4 regions of the Bradyrhizobium sp. McL0616 genome follow, and region 4 is predicted to be linked to each of the others. Evidence: predicted binding sites of a transcription regulator. Region 4 holds the regulator's gene; each other region holds the start of a gene.
What was found. The regulator LexA, encoded in region 4, represses DNA repair genes until DNA is damaged. The targets are predictions, from matches to a motif close to TGTTCNNNNTGTGTTCNG.

Region 1 (3,063 bases), 1.9 Mb from region 4:
GGCCGATCTCCCGGAAGCGCACGAAGGCATGCATCTTGTGCTCGTCGCGATAGACCGCTTTCGCCATGGCCATGACTTGCGCGACGGCGGGATCGATCGCGACCTCGATGAGATCGTGATTGTCCTTTAGCCGAAACAGCAGGCGGTAGAGGATCGCGAAACGCTCGGGATTGCGGTGCAGGATCGCAGCCTTGACGAGTTCGACGAATGTTGCGGGAACGTTGAATGTGCCATCCCCGCCCTCCGGTAGCGGAGACGGCGAAGGCGGCGCGAACAACTCCGCTTCGCCGCCCTGCACGGCCCAGGTGACATCGGCAGGCCTCACATGATGAAGCACGAGCGAACGTGCTGCTTTGCGCCAGCCGTTGAAATCGGTTTCGTTGTCGAGGGTGATGAACTGCATCAGAAGCCAAACCCCAATTGCGTTGCCTTCGGCTTGAATCGCTCGGCGAGTCCGGCAGCATCGAGACGATGCGGCGAAGGGTGGTGATCGCTGAGGACGATGAACGGCAGCGCCTTTTTCCGGGGCACATGCAGCCGCGCGAGATCGGCGACGCGGATCGTGGTGGTGCGCCGCGTCGCGATGATGCGCTCGACCGCCTTGGTGCCGAAGCCCGGCACGCGCAACAGCTCCTCGCGGCTGGCGCGGTTGATGTCGAGCGGGAAGCGGTCGCGGTGGCGCAGCGCCCAGGCGAGTTTGGGATCGATGTCGAGCGGCAGCATCGCGCTGTCGTCGACGATCTCGCCGACGTCGAAGCCGTAGAACCGCATCAGCCAGTCGGCCTGGTAGAGCCGGTGCTCGCGCAGCAGCGGCGGCGCGCGCAGGGGCAACGCGCGGCTGGCGTCGGGGATCGGGCTGAAGGCGGAGTAGTAGACGCGCCTCAGCCGGTATGAGCCGTAGAGATTGGCGCTGGTGTGGAGAATGGTGTGGTCGGAGGCCGCATCAGCGCCGACGATCATCTGCGTGCTTTGGCCGGCGGGTGCGAAGCGTTGCGGCTTTGCCTTCGTTCTCGTTGTGCGGCTTTCCTCGGCCTCGTCCAGCTTCAGCCGCAGCCGGCCCATGGTGCGGCGGATCGCGCGTACGTCCTTCTCGGGCGCGAATTGCTGCAGGCTCGTCTCCTCCGGCATCTCGATGTTGATGGAGAGACGATCGGCATATTTGCCGGCCTCCGTGATCAGCGCGTCGTCGGCCTCGGGAATGGTCTTGAGATGGATGTAGCCGCGGAAGTGATGCTCCTCGCGCAGTTTTCGCGCGACGCCGACCACCTGCTCCATGGTGTAATCAGGACTGCGGATGATGCCGGAGGAGAGAAACAGTCCCTCGATGTAGTTGCGCCGGTAGAAGTCGAGCGTGAGCTTGACCACCTCGTCGATGGTGAAGCGGGCGCGCGGCACGTTGGAGGAAGCGCGGTTGACGCAATAGAGGCAATCGTAATTGCAGGCGTTGGTCAGCAGCACCTTGAGCAGCGAGATGCAGCGTCCGTCCGGCGCATAGGAATGACAGATGCCCATGCCCGGCGCGGTCGAGCCCATGCCCTTGCCGTCGCTGGAATCCCGCCTTTCGGTGCCGCTGGAGGCACAGGACGCGTCGTACTTGGCGGCGTCCGCCAGAATCTCCAGCTTGCGTTGCACGTCCATCTTGGAATCCCTTTGATTCAGCTCACGAATCCGACTGAGCGCCAATTCGATTGACTCTCGGGTCGCCGTTAGCTTTATACTAGAACATATCATGAACAAATGAGCCAGCCGTTGGTTTCTTTTTGAGAGCCACGGCATCCATCCCGAGAAGGAGCGGCGACCATGAGCGGCGCACGTGGAAGCGCGCTTGCGACCTTGCGCGGCCAGATCGAGCGCATCGAGACGGCGGAGGTCGTGCATCAGCGCGATCGCGTCGTGCTCGGCCACAACGAGGTCGACAACGCGCTGAAGGGCGGGCTCGCGCGCGCGGCAATCCACGAGGTGTTTTGCGCTGGGTCTCAGGGCGCGGCCGCGACGGGCTTTGTCGCCGGACTTGCGGGGCGTGTGACAACGCGCAAACCGCTTTTGTGGGTGAGACAGGATTTTTCTGAACTGGAGACCGGCGCGCTGTCGATGAGCGGGCTCGCCGAACTCGGCCTCGATCCGCGTCGCGTAGTGATGGTGCGCGCTGCCGATGTCGAGAGCGCGCTGCGCACCTCGGCCGATGCGCTCGCCTGCGATGCGCTTGGCGCGGTGGTGCTCGAGCTCTGGGGCGAGACCAGGCAGTTCGATCTCGTGGCGAGCCGCAAGCTGACATTGGCCGCGCAGTCGTCCGGCGCAACGGGTTTGCTGCTGCGGATGGCCGCGCAGCCGCTGCCGTCGACCGCGGAGACGCGATGGATGCTGCGCGCGGCGCATTCCCCGCCGGGGGCGATGTGGAGTGCCTGGGGCGCGCCGCGCTTCGATGCCGAACTCTTGCGCAATCGTCATGGCCCGTCCGGCCGGTGGATCATGGAATGGAAATGTGATGAGTGCCAGTTCAGTGAGCCGTCGGCGTATCCTCAGCCTGTGGCTGCCGCGCCTGCCTATCGATCGGATCCAGCGGTTCTTCAACGGCGGGCTGGGTAATAATTCCGAGCCCAGCATCGTCGTCATCAAGGACAACAACGCGCTGGTGATCCATGCGCTCGACGATGCGGCGTCGCGTTTGGGGCTGCATATCGGTCAACCTCTGGCCAATGCCAGGGCGATGTGCCCGGACCTGAGAGTGTTCGACGCCGATGTCGTGGCCGATGCGAAGACGCTTAGCGACATCGCCGACTGGTGCGACCGCTTCACACCGCTGGTGGCGCTCGATGCGCCACACGGGCTATTCCTTGATATTACCGGCTGTGCGCATCTGTTCGGCGGCGAAGCCGCTCTGTTGCAGACCCTCGTTCGTGCGCTCGCGCGTCAGGGTTTTGCCGTCAGCGCGGCGATCGCCGGCACCTCGGTTTGCGCGCGCACGCTGACGCGGCAGGACTCCGGCAGCATCGTCGCCGATGGCGGAGAGGCGGCGGCGATCAACCGGTTTCCAGTGTCCGCGCTCGGCGCGGATGAGGCGAT
Region 2 (3,063 bases), 2.7 Mb from region 4:
ACGGCGACCGAGACCTGCGCGGTCGCGCAGATCTTGTCGAACAGTCTTTCGCGTTCCTCGGCCGTCAGCCGCTTGGAATCGTCGATGCCGCGCGGAATGCGGTCGGGATCGAGGATCACGGCAGCAGCCACCACCGGCCCAGCCAGCGGCCCGCGCCCCGCCTCGTCGCAGCCTGCAACCGGCCAGACCCCGCGCTTGATCAGCGCGCGCTCGCGGCGGAAACTCGGCCGGGTGACGGCGATGACGCCTCTGGCCGCCTTCGGCGCTTGCGCGGTCTTACCCCTGGCCTTCTTCGTGGATTTGTCCCGAATCATGGCCGGGATCGTGCGCAAGCCGCCTTGCTTGCGCAACCGGGAACCCCGGACAATTCCCGCTATTCAGGCCGAGGCGTCAGTCCGCCAGATGCACCCGTCGGTCCTCGCCCACCTCGATGCCGGGCGCGACCACGACTTCCCAGGGATGGCCGTCGGGATCGGCAAAATAGCCGGAGTAACCGCCGTAGTCGGTCTCGTGCGCGGCCTTCAGCAGCTTGGCGCCCTTGCCGATGGCGAAGGCCAGCACCGCATTGACCTCGTCGCGCGTTCGGCAGTTCCAGGCGAGCGTCATCCCACGGAAGGCCGATGGCTTCGGCTGATCCGGCAAAGTCGCGTCAGCCGCCAGTTGATCCCAGGGAAACAGGGCAAGCACGGGACCGCCGGTGTCGTAGAACGCAACCGCCTCGCCGGTCGCCTTTAGTCGACGCGAGAAACCGAGAGCGTCATAGAAAGCGATGCTGGCTCGGATGTCGTTCACGCCAAGCGTGATCACCGTGAGCCGCGGCACCGGCGGAGGCAATTCCTTACTCATGACACAACACCTCGTTCGTCCACGCCTCAAAACAGACTGAGCTGATCGCCGTTCCGCTTCGGCCTGGCAAAGTGATCCGTCGTCAGCTTTGCGCGCCGCTTGTTGAGCCCGAGCCTGTCGCAGGCGATCTCGAAGCGGCGGCCGATGGTCCAGGCCATCGGGCCGGTGCCCTTCATGCGCTCGTCCCATTTCGCGTCGTAATCGCGGCCGCCGCGCATGTCGCGGATCAGCGTGAAGACGTGGCGATAGCGGTCCGGATAGTTCGCCATCAGCCATTCGCGGAAGAGATCGCGCACCTCCAGCGGCAGCCGCAGCAGCACATAGGAGGCCTCCTTGACGCCGGCATGGGCCGCCGCATCCAGAATGCGCTCGATCTCGGAATCGTTCAGCGCGGGAATCACGGGCGCCACCATCACGGTGGTCGGAATGCCGGCGTCCGACAGTTGCTTAAGTGCCTCCAGCCGCTTCGGCGGCGTCGACGCTCGCGGCTCCATGGTGCGCGCCAGCTTTGGATCGAGCGACGTCACGGAGATCCCGACCTTGGCGAGATTGCGCTTGGCCATCCGCGCGAGGATGTCGATGTCGCGGGTGACCAGGGCAGACTTGGTGACGATGCCGACGGGATGGCCGGCGCGCTCCAGCACCTCCAGAATGCCGCGCATGATTTTGCGCTCGCGCTCGATCGGCTGATAGGGATCGGTGTTGGTGCCGATTGCGATCATCCGCGGCTCGTAGCCTGAAGCTGCGAGTTCCTTCTCGAGCAGCGCTGGCGCGTCGGGCTTGACGAACAGCTTTGACTCGAAGTCGAGCCCCGGCGACAGGCCGAGATAGGCATGCGTCGGCCGCGCGAAGCAGTAGACGCAGCCGTGCTCGCAGCCGCGATAGGGATTGATCGAGCGGTCGAAGCCGATATCGGGGGAATCGTTGCGGGTGATCACCTTGCGCGAGGTGTCGACGCCGACCGTAGTCTTGAAGGCCGGCAGTTCCTCAAGGCTCTGCCAGCCGTCGTCGAAGGCGACGCGCGCCTCGGCCTCAAAGCGGCCGCTGGCGTTGGATTGCGCGCCCCGCCCTCGCCTGCGCTGTTTGTCGATGGCGACAGCCAGTTCGGGGAAATCAGAAGGCGCACCCGCCGGCTCGGAGGGCGCCGTGACCGGCGGGTGCTTGAGAGCATGAGAGGATGCTGGACTCATGAAGCCAAGATAGCATGCGATCGGAACAAATCAAGAACAAGAATAAAAAACTCGAAAACAACCCCATGCACAGTAGCGCTGCCCAAACTTCGCGCGCCCGGCCTTGACCTCACGCAACACCGCACGCGCCGCGATCCCGTTTGATCCCGAGCAGGATCAATTTTGGGATCGATCGTCCCGGAACACAGTTGGTGACGATCCTTGGTGAAGGTCGGCAGGAACATGACAAATCAACAACAATCGGCCGTCGCGCACAGCGAACTCGATCTCCTCGATCGCTACTGGCGCGCCGCCAACTATCTGTCCGTCGGGCAGATCTATCTTCTGGACAACCCGCTGCTGCGCGAGCCCTTGCGGCCCGAGCACATCAAGCCGCGCCTGCTCGGCCATTGGGGCACGACGCCCGGGCTGAACTTCGTCTACGCCCACCTCAATCGCGTCATCCGCGCGCTGGACCTTGACATGATCTATGTCTGCGGTCCCGGCCATGGCGGCCCCGGCATGGTCGCCAACACCTATCTGGAGGGCAGCTACAGCGAGATCTATCCGACCATCGGGCGCGATGCGGACGGATTGCGCAAATTGTTCAGGCAGTTCTCCTTCCCCGGTGGCATCCCGAGCCACGCCGCGCCGGAGACACCGGGCTCGATCCACGAGGGCGGCGAGCTCGGCTACGCGCTGGTGCACGCCTATGGCGCGGCGCTCGACAATCCCGATTTGATCGTCGCCTGCGTCGTCGGTGACGGCGAGGCGGAGACCGGGCCGCTGGCGGCGTCCTGGCACTCGAACAAGTTCCTCAATCCCGCGCATGACGGCGCAGTGCTGCCGATCCTGCATCTCAACGGCTACAAGATCGCCAACCCGACCGTGCTCGGACGGATGCCCGACGAGGAGATCCGAAACCTGTTCCGCGGGCTTGGCCACGAGCCGCTGTTCGTCGAGGGCGACGATCCCGAATTGATGCACCGGACCATGGCGGATGCGCTCGATGTCGCGCTCGCCAGCATCCGCTCGATCCAGCAGCATG
Region 3 (3,063 bases), 2.6 Mb from region 4:
TCGTCGTCACCGAGGTCGATCCGCAGGGGCCGGCAGCGCAGCGCGGCATCCAGACCGGCGACGTCATCCTCAATGTCGGCGGCAAGCCCGTCGCCAATGTCGGCGACGTCCGCTCCGAGCTGGCGCAGGCCAAATCGTCCGGCAAGAACAGCGTGCTGTTGCAGGTGAAGAGCGCGGAGGCGACCCGGTTCGTCGCGGTGCCACTGGCCTAAGCCCAGCGTACCCAGGCAAATTCAAAAGGCGGCCTGCGGGCCGCCTTTTTCGTACCTGTTTGCCAGATACCCACAGGCACCGATAACATTCTCGTTAACGGCAGCAATGATGACGGGGTTCGTCCGAAAAAGCCGCGTTCGCTCGTCAGACTTTGGATTCGCGTGTTGTGCTTTGGCGTGACAACGCCGAGGTGATTTGCAAGCGTGGAACTTCGGACGTCCGGCTGCTTCCTGGAACCCGCCGGTGGTTCGCTTTTGATCGGTGCCGATATGGATCGATTGAAGCTCTCGCTGAGGCGTGCGCTGTTCGTGGCGCCGCTGGTGCTGTGGACCGGAAGCGCCATGGGGCGCGACGACGGCCGCTACGCCGATTCGCCGCTCAAACCCTGGTTCGACAGCCTGCGCAGCCATCTCGGCCCGTGCTGCTCGGATGCCGATGGCGTTGCCGTGGCCGATCCCGATTGGGAATCTCACAACGGGCACTACCGGGTGCGCCTTGACGAACAATGGGTGGATGTACCGGATGACGCCGTCATCACCGAGCCGAACCGCGCTGGCCGCACCATGGTCTGGCCGGTCAAGACGGCCTTCGGCATTTCGATCCGCTGCTTCATGCCGGGCAGCATGATCTGAGACCAGTGAGTCTTACCGCTTGGCGGATTTGCGCTTCGACTTTTTCTTGGCCGTTTTCTTTGTCGCCTTCTTTGTCGCCTTCTTGGCCGTCGTCCGCTTCGGGACCTTCTTGCCCTTCTTGCGCGCTTCGGACAGGCCGATCGCGATCGCCTGTTTGCGACTCTTCACGCGTCCGCCGCGACCGCCAGGTCCGCTCTTCGCGGTACCCTTCTTGTAACGCCGCATCTCGCGCTCGACATCGCTGCCGGCGCTGCGCGAATAGCGACGCTTCTTTGCCTTTCGTGCCATCAAGTCTCTCCCTTGGCCCGGGGAGAGAGAACCGCATCGGTTACGCAACGTTCCAAATGCGCGGGCCGCGCGCTCAGAACGAATTCGCCAGCTCGATCTCCGCTTCGAGCACCTGGATGCGGCGCGCGGCTTCAGCCGAGGTCAGCCCCCGATCGTATTGCGCGGGTTGGTAGGCCTCTTCGCTCAGCCGCTTCAGCCTCAATCCCTGCGTCCGGCTCATCTGCTCCATGAGAAAAACCTTGGCGTCGTATTTACCCTGAACCTGCATGTCCACGCTCCAAACTGAATTCGCGACTTGACTATATGTTCTTATTTTGTTCTAACAAGCCATGGACAACAGAATTAATGAAATTCGACGTAAAATCAGTGTCTTGAGGCTGGAGATGGCGGGTATCGAGGCGTCCGTGCGCGACCTCGTCAACCGCGATCGCGAATGCACCGAGCACGCCCTGGCGCAGATGGATCTGCGCCGGAAAATCAAACTGCTGATCAGCGAATGGAAGGCGGCCGGCGGCGGCGAGGTTTTGCCCGACATCCGCAACCGGGTGCGTCTTCGCTCAGCGACGATCGAGAGCAAGCCGGTTCGCGTGGCCGCGCGCCGTTAAGACATTTCGACGACGCGCGAGCGCGTTGTCGCGAGACTGAGTGAATCCGAATAAAGCGTCGCACGCACGTCACGCACGCTTCAAGACTCCTTGTCCTCATTGAGGATGAACACGACACCCGTCAGTGCTGCACCGATTGCAAACGTCGTCACCAGCGTGGCGACAAAGACGAAGACGGCCGCGCTTCCGCCATGGTTCAGCAATTCTGCGACCGCAGGATTAGCCAAGACCAGAGCCAGTGTGAGAGCTAGACCAAGCGCGGCGCCCATCAGCGCATGCGTCATCAGCTTGATGACTCCCGCGGGAGAGATCAGGCCTGGCGATTTTTTCGGCGACTTTTTTGCGCGCATGGAACTGCCGCTCGATCTGGCATACAAACGCGCGGGGTGATCGCGGGTTCCATCCCGCATGAAGGAATTGTCATTGGCCGCTTCATCCGGCGTTCATGCCCGCCTTGCGAGGATGAGCGCCATCAACACGGGAACATTCGAGATGGGTAAGGTGGTCTTTCTCTATCGCTCGCTGGCGTACCGCAACGCCGCGGCCGACATGTTGCGCAAGGCGCGCAGCCTGCCGCGCGGTACGGAGCGCAGCGCGGCCCGCCGCTACGCGACGGCGTTGCGTGATCTCGCACAAACGGAAGCCTGGCTCGAAGGGCGCCTCGCCGATGAATCTCGGTCGATGCCGCGATTGAAAATAGCTGCGTCGCGTTAGCCTAACGCACGCTGCAGCTCGAGCAAGGTGTTGGCGTCGAACTTGTCCTGTGCTGCCGATGCGGCCCCAGTCTTTAGCGTCAGCGGCACCTCCAGCCGGCACAACAGGCCCTCGGCTCGCCAATCGAATTGCGCTTGTCCACCGAGCTGGGATTCGACACTCGCCAAAAGGCTCCTTGTCCCGAAGCCGCGCGATTTCGGCGTTCGGACCAGCGGCCCGCCGGATTCCTCCCAGGTCAACGTGAGAAGTTCGTTCTCGGCCCGCCAGCCGATCGCGAGCCGCCCCGATCGCGTCGAGAGCGCGCCATATTTTGCCGAATTGGTGAAGAGCTCGTGCAGCGCCAGCGCCAGCGTCTGCGCGGTGGTCGGCAGCAGCTGCACCTCGGGCCCCGCAAGCTTGATCTGCCCGCCCAGCGAATAGGGTGCAAGCTCCTCCTCGATCAGCTTGGAGAGCTCGGCGCCTTGCCAGCTCGACAGCGACAGGATGGTGTGCACGCGCGCGAGCGCATTGATGCGGCCCTCGACCGCGTTGACATAGGCCTTGACTCCGTCGGCGCGAGTCAGGCGCACGATGGACTGCGCCAACGCCAACGCGTTCTTGGCGCGATGATC
Region 4 (3,063 bases):
GCGGCCGGCGATGGACATTTCAATCCTGGCTCCGACCTGGCGGCCGGGGATGGCGGTGTCAACCAATCGGCAGGCGGGTGATGGTCGGCTGCCTGTCGGCGACGATCTGCGGCTTGTGCTCGCGCTCGCCGACTTGTTGGGTCACCGGCAATTGCAGCACGGTCGCACGCTGGCCTTCGACGAGCTGTGTCACCAACACGTATTTGCCATCGGGGAATTCGATCGCGTCATGATGGCGATCGGGAATGTGCGGATCGATCTTGCCGAACTTGCCGACGCGCGAGTTGATGGTGCGCGTCCAGATCCAGCGATTGTCGTAGCGGACACTGTCGGCGAAGGCGAGCTCCGTTCCCGGCAGCAGGCAGACCGCGACGGACATGTCGGCTTCGGAGGCAAAGCCGCGCGTCGAGGTACCGCGGAAGGTTGTCGTGACGATCGTCTCGCCGACTTCTGCGGGGCGCGTCGCGACGGCGTGCAGGCTGTAGTCACACATCAGGGTGCTCCTCATTCGAGATAGCAACCCGCGCCTCTTCTGAGGCACAGGCCCCTATCAGAGTGGAAGCCTGCAAACGTCTGCTGGGTTGTGGGCAAATCTGCGGCTTGGGTCCGTAGGCTGCCATCACAATATTTTTTTCAAATGCGCGAGGAACAAATCCCGCCTTCGTGCATTCTGGGAGCTTCGACGTTAGCGGCCGGCAGGTGCCGACCAACCCGAATATTGCCAGGCTGGCTGCGCCGGCTCGACCGCGTTGCGGGCATTGCGGAATTGCTCGCCGGTGGTTGCCTGCGCTGCCTTGCGGACGTGGTACTGCGACTGCGCGGCGAAGGCTTGCGACGCTGATGCTGCGATCAGCGCCATCGTGACTGTGCTCAGAATGATCTTGCGCACATTTGTCTCCTCGGTCTCTCAAAGGCCTGCGAAGCAATGCGTGCTTCTTTGCGGCGTACCGAAGATCTAGCGCGGGAGGGGTGGCCGGATAATCTGTGCAAAACCAGAAGGACTATCCAGCCGGAGCGGACAATCGTCCGCTCCAATCGTTAGCGCGCGGTCGCCAATCGGCGGCGCGCAGAAGACTCAGTACTTTCGGTACAGCCCGATCAGCTTGCCCTGAATCTTCACCCGGTTGGGCGGCAGGATGCGGACCTCATAGGAGGCGTTGGCGGGCTCGAGCGCGATCGAGGCGCCACGGCGGCGGAAGCGCTTGAGCGTTGCTTCCTCGTCGTCGATCAGGGCCACCACGATATCGCCGGTGTCGGCGCTCTCGTTGCGCTGGATCAGGGCCATGTCGCCGTCGAGGATGCCGGCCTCGACCATGGAATCGCCGCGCACTTCGAGCGCGTAGTGTTCGCCCGAGCCGAGCATGTCCGGCGGTACGCTGATGGTGTGGCTGCGGGTCTGCAACGCCTCGATCGGCGTGCCGGCCGCGATCCGGCCCATCACCGGCACCGCAACAGGGCGCTCGCCTTCGTCCGCGGACGCGCTGGAGCGGACCTTGCCGAGATTGCCCTCGATGACGCTGGGCGTAAAGCCGCGGCGGCTGCCGGCGGCGGCCTGGAGCTCGGGCAGCTTGATCACCTCGATGGCGCGGGCGCGATTGGGCAGGCGCCGGATGAAGCCGCGTTCCTCGAGCGCGGTGATCAGGCGATGGATGCCCGATTTCGAGCGCAGATCGAGCGCGTCCTTCATCTCGTCGAAGGAGGGCGGCACGCCGCTTTCCTTTAGACGTTCGCTGATGAACCGCAGAAGCTCGTATTGTTTGCGCGTTAACATCTCGACCAAAATCCCCCGGTTGATGTCGTTCGATTCCGAGACGCTGAATTCAGCAATAAGCCGCTACATGCTCGAAACAAATCATGAACGGACACTATATGTTCGATATGTGTTCCGCAACCCCTTAATTTACCGTGAACATGACGACGTTCGCCGGTTCGCGTAAATCGCCGATGCAGGGAATGCGCCTGGTTATTGTGCTCGTTCGACGGTTTGTTGCCGATCAGGCACAAGCGATAAGTTTGCGCCCGACGCGCGACGGTTTTGGATGCTTTGCGCATTGTGATGATTCGCTCGGCTCCTAAGATGAGCGGCCCTGAAATCGAATCGAACAAACGGGCGGGCGCGGCGAGTTGTAGCCGCGGGTGGGGCTGATGATCGGGGAATGTCTCTGCGCGCGGCAGCCGGCGGTGTTGCTCGCGGCGGCGGGATCGGCTGTGCTGTTCGTCGCCAGTATCCTTGCGACCGCGCCAGCCTTGGCTGCTTGTGCGACGTCGGGCACCGATCCGGTCTCGGTGACCTGCGCGGCTGATACCACGACGACGAACACAACCAACAACAGTACGGGCATCGCCACGGTCGCCCGGATTCAGTCGTTCAACGCCGACCTGATCGGGCAAGTCGGCAGCGGCGTTACGATCGATGGCTTTGGCCTTGATCTCGTGACGACCAAAGCCAGTGGCGGGATCAATTTCACCAACGCCGGTACGGTCACGACCGGGCAAAACGTGAATGCGTTGCAGCTCGTTGGCAACGGCGGCGCGGTCACGTATGGCGGCGTGGGTACGGTGACAGCCACCGGCGCAGGCAGCGGCCTGCAACTCGGCAATACCGGCTCGGGATCGATAACCGCAACTGTCGGCGGCGCGGTCACGGCATCGAATGGTTCGGCCATTTCAGCGGTCGGCGTCGACGGCGCGGTCACGGTCAATGTGCGGGGTGCGATCAGCGCCACGCAAGGCGGTGTCCTTGCGTCCACCAGTGGCATTGGCGACGTCACGGTGACCACGACGGCGGCCGGCACGATCGAATCGTCCCATATCGGCGGCATCATTGCGCAGTCGTCTGGCGGGGGCGGCAATGTCGTTGTGACCACAGCGGGGGTAATCGGCGGCATCACCCCGATCTTCGGCCCGGCGATCGAGGCAACCATCGCCAACCCCGCCAGCACCGGCATCATCGACGTCACCGTCAACGCCAATGTGTTCTCGTCGGGACAGGCCGTCGTCGCCCTGGGCAGTGGCGGTTCGGTGATGGTGACCGGCACCGGCGCGATCACCGGCGGACTCGCC

Region 1: a site for LexA is predicted at 1,719-1,736, ahead of ACPPVR_RS29805 (ImuA family protein). Genes of this name have one in related genera too.
Region 2: a site for LexA is predicted at 2,058-2,075, ahead of ACPPVR_RS33270 (PA0069 family radical SAM protein). Genes of this name have one in related genera too.
Region 3: a site for LexA is predicted at 1,438-1,455, ahead of ACPPVR_RS32830 (DUF3072 domain-containing protein). Genes of this name have one in related genera too.

The regions. Positions count from the first base shown of each region.
Region 1 is NZ_CP188255.1:6,154,428-6,157,490, reverse strand. Features, by position in the region: gene ACPPVR_RS29815 (UdgX family uracil-DNA binding protein) at 1-403, opposite strand, end outside; gene ACPPVR_RS29810 (putative DNA modification/repair radical SAM protein) at 403-1,638, opposite strand; gene ACPPVR_RS29805 (ImuA family protein) at 1,801-2,586, shown strand; gene ACPPVR_RS29800 (Y-family DNA polymerase) at 2,486-3,063, shown strand, end outside.
Region 2 is NZ_CP188255.1:6,917,709-6,920,771, forward strand. Features, by position in the region: gene ACPPVR_RS33260 (ribonuclease HII) at 1-314, opposite strand, end outside; gene ACPPVR_RS33265 (VOC family protein) at 391-846, opposite strand; gene ACPPVR_RS33270 (PA0069 family radical SAM protein) at 873-2,036, opposite strand; gene ACPPVR_RS33275 (phosphoketolase family protein) at 2,259-3,063, shown strand, end outside.
Region 3 is NZ_CP188255.1:6,829,048-6,832,110, reverse strand. Features, by position in the region: gene ACPPVR_RS32845 (Do family serine endopeptidase) at 1-212, shown strand, start outside; gene ACPPVR_RS32840 (hypothetical protein) at 483-845, shown strand; gene ACPPVR_RS32835 (DUF6496 domain-containing protein) at 858-1,133, opposite strand; gene ACPPVR_RS32830 (DUF3072 domain-containing protein) at 1,207-1,401, opposite strand; gene ACPPVR_RS32825 (hypothetical protein) at 1,517-1,738, shown strand; gene ACPPVR_RS32820 (hypothetical protein) at 1,819-2,148, opposite strand; gene ACPPVR_RS32815 (hypothetical protein) at 2,147-2,452, shown strand; gene ACPPVR_RS32810 (HWE histidine kinase domain-containing protein) at 2,449-3,063, opposite strand, start outside.
Region 4 is NZ_CP188255.1:4,252,248-4,255,310, forward strand. Features, by position in the region: gene ACPPVR_RS20660 (hypothetical protein) at 59-493, opposite strand; gene ACPPVR_RS20665 (hypothetical protein) at 686-889, opposite strand; gene lexA (transcriptional repressor LexA) at 1,076-1,771, opposite strand; gene ACPPVR_RS20675 (autotransporter outer membrane beta-barrel domain-containing protein) at 2,146-3,063, shown strand, end outside.